One region of the Streptomyces sp. NPDC001594 genome, then DNA from elsewhere that is predicted to be linked to it. Evidence: riboswitches for the same ligand, from Rfam matches in the RefSeq annotation. Region 1 holds a riboswitch; each other region holds the start of a gene.
What was found. Region 1 has a riboswitch for thiamine pyrophosphate ahead of thiC (phosphomethylpyrimidine synthase ThiC). Riboswitches for the same ligand answer to the same signal wherever they lie in the genome.

Region 1 (2,257 bases):
AAGTTCTCCTTGTGGTGCGCCAGGCACCAGGCGGCCATGATCGAGCCGCCGCGCGAGACGATGCCGGTCTTGCGGCGGGCCGTCAGCGGCACGTACGGCAGCAGCACGCCGGCGTGGACCGTCATGTAGTCGACGCCCTGCTCGGCCTGCTCGATGACCGTGTCCTTGTAGATCTCCCAGGTGAGGTCCTCGGCACGGCCGTCGACCTTCTCCAGCGCCTGGTAGAGCGGCACGGTGCCGATCGGGACGGGGGAGTTGCGCAGGACCCACTCACGCGTGGTGTGGATGTTGCGGCCGGTCGAGAGGTCCATGACCGTGTCCGCGCCCCACTTGGTGGCCCAGGTCATCTTGTCGACCTCCTCCTCGATGGAGGAGGTGACGGCCGAGTTGCCGATGTTGGCGTTGACCTTCACCAGGAACCGCTTGCCGATGATCATCGGCTCGATCTCCGGGTGGTTCACGTTGGCCGGGAGCACCGCGCGACCTGCGGCGATCTCCTCACGAACGACCTCCGGGGAGACGTTCTCGCGGATCGCGACGTACTCCATCTCCGGGGTGATCTCGCCCCGCCGGGCGTACGCGAGCTGCGTGACGGCCTGACCGCCGCGACCGCGGCGCGGCAGGCGCGGACGGCCGGGGAAGACCGCGTCGAGGTTCTTGAGGCCGCCGCGCGGCGAGGTGTGCTTGATCCCGTCGTCCTCGGGGCGCACGGGGCGGCCCGCGTACTCCTCGGTGTCACCGCGGCCGATGATCCAGTTCTCACGCAGCGGCGGCAACCCGCGGCGGACGTCCGTCTCGATCTGCGGGTCGGTGTACGGACCGGACGTGTCGTAGAGCGTGACGTCCTTGCCGTTGGTGAGGTGGACCTGGCGGACCGGCACCCGGATGTCGGGGCGGGAACCCGCCAGGTATCCCTTGTGCCAGCCGGGCTGGCGCTCGGTCTGGCCGTCGGCGTTCTCGCCGGCGGCAGGCGTGCGTGCGTCCTGAATGGTCATGAGACCTGATCTCCCTACGCCGGCATTACCCGGTAACAGGTTCGGCGGTCGACGCAGCCTCCTCCCGTACGCAATCTGCTGCGCGTACGGTGATCAGCGCCCTCTCAGCCCGGTGCTCCGAGCTCCCGCGTTGTGCAAAGTAGCCCCCACGCTAGCGTCATCTGTGGCGTGCTGAACAGTGGGCCCCCTCATCTCTTGCGATGATCTGCCGGTGACGACCTCGCCACCTCCCCCCACCGAGCCCAACGAGCCCACTGGCCACACCGGTCACGAACACGCGTCCCACGGGCACGCGGCCGGTGGCCCAGCCGGGCACTCCCACGGCCACGGGCATTCCCATGGGCACGGTCACGGGCACGGCCCCGCCGCCCCCGTGTCCAAGCACCTGCGGCGGGTGATCTCCGCCGTACTGATCCCCTTCGCCGCCGCCGTCTTCGTCGGCCTGGTGGTCCTGTGGCCCGGCGGAGCCCCCGCCCACCAGCGCACCGGGGTGGGCTTCGACCGCCAGACGCAGCAGGGCAAGGTGGTCGCGCTCGCCGACATCGACTGCAAGTCGGTGAACGCCGCGCAGGTTCCGCCCCCCGGGGGCGCCCCCGCCCCCGGGGGTGCGGCGCAGACGTCGCCGGGCGGTGCGTGCAAGAGGGCGACCGTCGAGGTGGGCACCGGGCCGGACAAGGGCCGCGTCTTCTTCGAGATCGTCCAGCCCGGTGCGCCGCGGCAGCTGGAGAAGGGGCAGGAGGTGGTGGTCGCCTATGCGCCGGACGCGCCGCGTGACCTCCAGTACTCCGTGATCGACCTGAACCGGAAGTTCCCGATGGCCCTGCTGGCGGGCATCTTCGCGGTCGCGGTGGTGGTCGTCGGCCGGATGCGCGGGCTGTTCGCGCTCATCGCGCTCGTGGTCAGCTTCGGGGTGCTGACCCTGTTCATCCTCCCGGCGATCCTCCAGGGCTCGAACCCCCTGGTCGTCGCGGTGGTCGGGGCCAGCGCGATCATGCTGATCGCCCTCTACATGTGCCACGGCCTGACCGCCCGCACCTCGGTGGCCGTCCTCGGCACCCTGGTCTCGCTGCTGCTGATCGGCCTGCTGGGCTCACTGTTCATCGACTGGGCGTTCCTCAGCGGGAACACGGACGACAACACCGGGCTGATCCACGGCCTGTACCCGGACATCGACATGAGCGGTTTGCTGCTCGCAGGCGTGATCATCGGATCGCTCGGCGTCCTCGACGACGTGACGGTCACCCAGACCTCGGCCGTCTGGG
Region 2 (2,257 bases), on a different contig from region 1:
GCGAACGACTCCTGACGTGCGGGGGAGAAGCGGCGGGGGGAGAAGGGGCGGGCGATCTCCGGCACGGCGCCGGTGGTCAGCAGCTCCGCCATCACGTCGCCGGTGAGCGGGGTCAGCAGTACCCCGTTGCGGTAGTGGCCGGTGGACAGGTGCAGTCCGGGCAGGTCGGTCGGGCCGAGCAGCGGCGCGTTGTCGGGGGAGCACGGGCGCAGCCCGGCCCGGGTCTCGACGAGCGGCAGCTCGGTGATGCCGGGGACCAGCTCGTGGGCGTCGCGCAGCAGCTCGTAGACCCCGCCGGCGGTGACGGTGGTGTCCCAGCCGAGTTCCTCGCTGGTGGCGCCGACGACGAGTTCGCCGTTCTCGCGCGGGACCAGGTAGACGTGGCTGCCGCGCACCACGGCCCGTACCGTCCGGGACAGGAACGGCGCGTAGGCGGGCGGTACGGCCAGCCGCAGCACCTGTCCCTTGACCGGCCGTACGGGCGGCAGCACCTGCTCCGGTACGCCGTCCAGCCGGCCGCTGAGTGAGCCCGCGGCCAGGACGACCTGGTCGGCGAGGAGCTCGGTGCCGTCGTCGAGGAGCGCCCCGCGGGCCCGGTCGGCGGTGACGAGCAGCCGGCGCGCGCTGGTGCGGTGGATGCGCACCCCGGCCCGTTCGCAGGCGGTGAGCAGGGCGGCGGCGAGGCGGCGCGGGTCGACCTGGTGGTCCCCGTCGACGCGCAGCCCGCCGCGTACCCCCGGGGCGAGCATGGGCTCCAGGCGGCGGCACTCGCGGCCGGTGAGCCACTCGGACTCCAGGCCGCAGCGCCGCTGGAGGGCGTGCAGTTCGCGCAGGTGGAGGCGGTCGTCGGCGTCGAGGGCGACGGCGAGGGTGCCGCAGGCGCGGTAGCCGAGGTCCATGCCGCCGCTGGCTTCGGTGAGCTGGGCGGCGAACTCGGGGTAGCGGGCGGCGGAGGCGAGGTTGAGCCCCAGCAGGGTCTCCTCGCCGTAGTGCAGCTCGGTGACGGCGGCGAGCATGCCGGCCGCGACCCGGGCGGCGCCGCCCCCGGGGTCGGGGTCGGCGAGCGCGGTGCGCAGCCCGTGCCGGGCCGCCTGCCAGGCGGTGACCAGGCCGATGATCCCGCCGCCGATGACGAGGACGTCGTGGCCCCGGTGCCCGGACCGCGGCTCGGACCGCGGCTCGGACCGCTGCCCGGACGGGTGGTCGGGTCCCTTGTCGGATGCGTGCATGGGCGTCCAGCCCCTCCCTTCGCCGGCATGACCCGGATCAGGTTCGTACGGTCGGAGGCCGGCCAGCCTCCCTCTCAGCCCGGTGCGCCCGGACTCCCGCGATAGGTACGGTGGCCAGACTAACCCCGGGGCCGGTGGCGGGTAAGGCTGCCTCCCCGCGGTGGACGCCCCCCGCTTTCCTGACGGGTCGTCAGGTGGCTAGGCTGAGCGTGTGATCGAGCAGACGCAGCAGCAGACGCGGCAGCAGCCGGAACAGACGGGACAGACGGGACGGGCGGAGCCCGGTGTCGTGATCGTCGGCGCCGGAATGGCCGGCGTGCAGACGGCGGTGGCCCTGCGGGAACAGGGCTGGACCGGCCCCGTGACCCTGCTGGGCGCCGAACCCCACCAGCCCTACGACCGCCCCCCGCTCTCCAAGGCGGTGCTGCTCGGCAAGGCCGAGGACTCCGCCTTCGACGTCGACTTCGAAGGCCTGCGCATCACCCTGCGCCTGGGCGTCGAGGTCACGGGCCTGCGCGCCGCCGACCACGAGCTGGACACCGAGGCCGGCCCCGTGCCCTACGAGGTCCTCGTCCTGGCCACCGGGGCCACCCCGCTGACCCTGCCCGGCACCGGCGGCGTCCCCGGCGTCCACCTGCTGCGCACCCTCGACGACGCCGCCCGGCTGCGCCCCGTGCTGGCCGCCGCCCCCGAGGTCGTCGTGGTCGGGGCGGGCTGGATCGGCGCCGAGTTCGCCACCGCCGCCCGCGAGGCCGGCTGCGCCGTCACCGTCGTCGAGGCGGCCGACCGGGTCCTGGCCGGGGCCCTGCCCGCCGAGGTCGCCGCCCCCATGGCCCGCTGGTACGCCGGGGCCGGGGCCACCCTGCTCACCGGCGCCAAGGTGGCCGGGATCGAGGAGGGCCGGGTGCTCCTCGCGGACGGCGGCGAGCTGCCCGCCGGTGCCGTCGTCGTCGGCATCGGCGCCCGCCCCGCCACCGACTGGCTCGCCGGCAGCGGCGTCGAGCGGGGCCCCGACGGCTCCGTCACCG
Region 3 (2,257 bases), on a different contig from region 1:
CCGATCCGGCCGAACCGCCAGCCCGCGTCCGTCTCGAACCCGCGGCCGACGATGGCGGCCACGGGCCAGGCGAAGAACAGCCCGAAGAAGGCGAGCGGCACGGCCATCAGGGCCAGCCTGACGGCGGTCGCCCGCCCGCCCTCCTCCGGGGAGCCGTCGCGTGCTACTTCACGACGATCGAGGACCATGCCTTGACCCACTGGTCACGGTTCTTCGCGATGGCCTCGGGGGCCACGTTCTCCGGCTTCTCGACGACCACGCCGTGCTTGGTGAACACCTCCGGCAGCTTCGCGTCCTTGACCACCGGGTTCACGAACATCTGGAGCGGCATGTCCTCCTGGAACTTCTTGCCGATCAGGAAGTCGATGAGGGCCTTGCCGCCCTCCTCGTTCTTCGCGCCCTTCAGCAGGCCCGCGAACTCGACCTGGCGGAAGCAGGTGCCGGTGGCCACGCCCGTGGGTGCCTCGGCCGGCTGGGGCTCGCCGTAGAGGACCTCGACCGGCGGGCTGGAGGCGTAGGAGACGACCAGCGGGCGGTCGCCCTTGGCCTTCTTGCCGCCGGCGGAGCCGGAGAAGCGCTCGTTGTAGGCCTGCTCCCAGCCGTCGACCACTTCGACGCCGTTGGCCTTGAGCTTGCTCCAGTAATCCTTCCAACCTCCCCCAGAGGCTTCGCCCTGGGAGGTGCCCCCATCCCCATACTTGCCGACGGAGGCGAGGAGGAAGCCGAGGCCGGGCGACGAGGTCGCGGCGTTCTCGGTGACCAGCAGGTTCTTGTACTCCGGCTTGAGCAGGTCGTCCAGCGTCTGCGGCGGGGCGATCTTCTTGTCGGCGAAGTACGCCTTGTCGTAGTTGACGCAGATGTCGCCGGAGTCGACCGGGGTGACGCGGTGCTGCTTGTCGAGGACGAACTCGGGCTTGACCTCGGCCAGGCCCTTGGCCTCGTAGGGGGTGAAGATCCCGTTGTCGAGGGCGCGCGAGAGGAGCGTGTTGTCGACACCGAAGAAGACGTCGCCGCGCGGGGAGCCCTTGGTGAGGATCTCCTGGTTGAGGGCGGCGCCGGCGTCCCCGGACTTCAGGACCTTGACGGTGTAGCCGCTCTGCTGCTCGAACTCCTTGAGGACCGAGTCGGTCACGTTGAAGGAGTCGTGGGAGACGAGGGTGACGGTCTTGGACTTCGGCGAGCCGCTCGCGGCGGCCCCGCCCGCGTCCTTGGTTCCGCCGCCGCACGCGGTCAGCGTGGTGACGCCGAGGGCCGCGGCCAGTGCCGCCCCCGCGATCTTCTGGGTGGTGCTCACGATCGATTCCTCCTGGGTATGACCAGGAGAAGACGCGGCCCTGCCCGGGCGCTCAGTGGAGCGGGGCGCCCGGGCAGGGCGCAACAGCTTGAGGTGGTGACCGAACTTCCTACCCAGAATGACCTGGGCGAGGTTCAGAGGGTCTGCGGCCTGACGGTTACCGCACTCTCAGCGCTGTGGCGCTCCCCTGTCGGAATATGCAGATGATGTACGCGGGCCAGCCTACCGCTCGCTCGCGGCGAGCTGTCCGCACGCTCCGTCGATCTCCTGGCCGCGGGTGTCCCGCACGGTCACGGGCACGCCGTGGCGGGCGATGGCCTCCACGAAGGCCTTCTCGTCCTCGGGGCGCGAGGCGGTCCACTTCGAGCCGGGCGTCGGGTTCAGCGGGATCAGGTTGACGTGCACGCGCTTGCCCTTGAGCAGGCGGCCGAGCAGGTCGCCGCGCCAGGCCTGGTCGTTGATGTCGCGGATCAGGGCGTACTCGATGGAGATCCGGCGGCCGGACTTCTCGGCGTACTCCCAGGCCGCGTCGAGAACCTCGCGGACCTTCCAGCGGGTGTTCACGGGGACGAGGGTGTCGCGCAGCTCGTCGTCCGGGGCGTGCAGGGAGACGGCGAGGCGGCACTTGAAGCCCTCGTCGGCGAACCGCAGCATGGCCGGGACCAGGCCGACGGTGGAGACGGTGATGCCGCGCTGCGACAGGCCCAGGCCGTCGGGCTCGGGGTCGGTGAGGCGGCGGATGGCGCCGACGACGCGGTTGTAGTTCGCGAGCGGCTCGCCCATGCCCATGAAGACGATGTTGGACAGACGGGCCGGGCCGCCGGGGACCTCGCCGTCGCGCAGGGCGCGCATGCCGTCGACGATCTGGTGCACGATCTCGGCGGTGGAGAGGTTGCGGTCGAGGCCGGCCTGGCCGGTGGCGCAGAACGGGCAGTTCATGCCGCAGCCGGCCTGCGAGGAGAT

Region 2: linked by a shared signal. The riboswitch ahead of thiO (glycine oxidase ThiO) and the one ahead of thiC (phosphomethylpyrimidine synthase ThiC) in region 1 are both predicted to bind thiamine pyrophosphate.
Region 3: linked by a shared signal. The riboswitch ahead of ACFY0O_RS22320 (thiamine ABC transporter substrate binding subunit) and the one ahead of thiC (phosphomethylpyrimidine synthase ThiC) in region 1 are both predicted to bind thiamine pyrophosphate.

The regions. Positions count from the first base shown of each region.
Region 1 covers NZ_JBIAVB010000002.1:117,919-120,175, forward strand. The annotation lists gene thiC (phosphomethylpyrimidine synthase ThiC) at 1-995, opposite strand, end outside; TPP riboswitch at 990-1,134, opposite strand; gene ACFY0O_RS04030 (YibE/F family protein) at 1,174-2,257, shown strand, end outside.
Region 2 covers NZ_JBIAVB010000003.1:309,139-311,395, reverse strand. The annotation lists gene thiO (glycine oxidase ThiO) at 1-1,229, opposite strand, end outside; TPP riboswitch at 1,227-1,339, opposite strand; gene ACFY0O_RS07715 (NAD(P)/FAD-dependent oxidoreductase) at 1,537-2,257, shown strand, end outside.
Region 3 covers NZ_JBIAVB010000011.1:94,870-97,126, forward strand. The annotation lists gene ACFY0O_RS22315 (ABC transporter permease) at 1-107, opposite strand, end outside; gene ACFY0O_RS22320 (thiamine ABC transporter substrate binding subunit) at 164-1,294, opposite strand; TPP riboswitch at 1,383-1,493, opposite strand; gene rlmN (23S rRNA (adenine(2503)-C(2))-methyltransferase RlmN) at 1,517-2,257, opposite strand, start outside.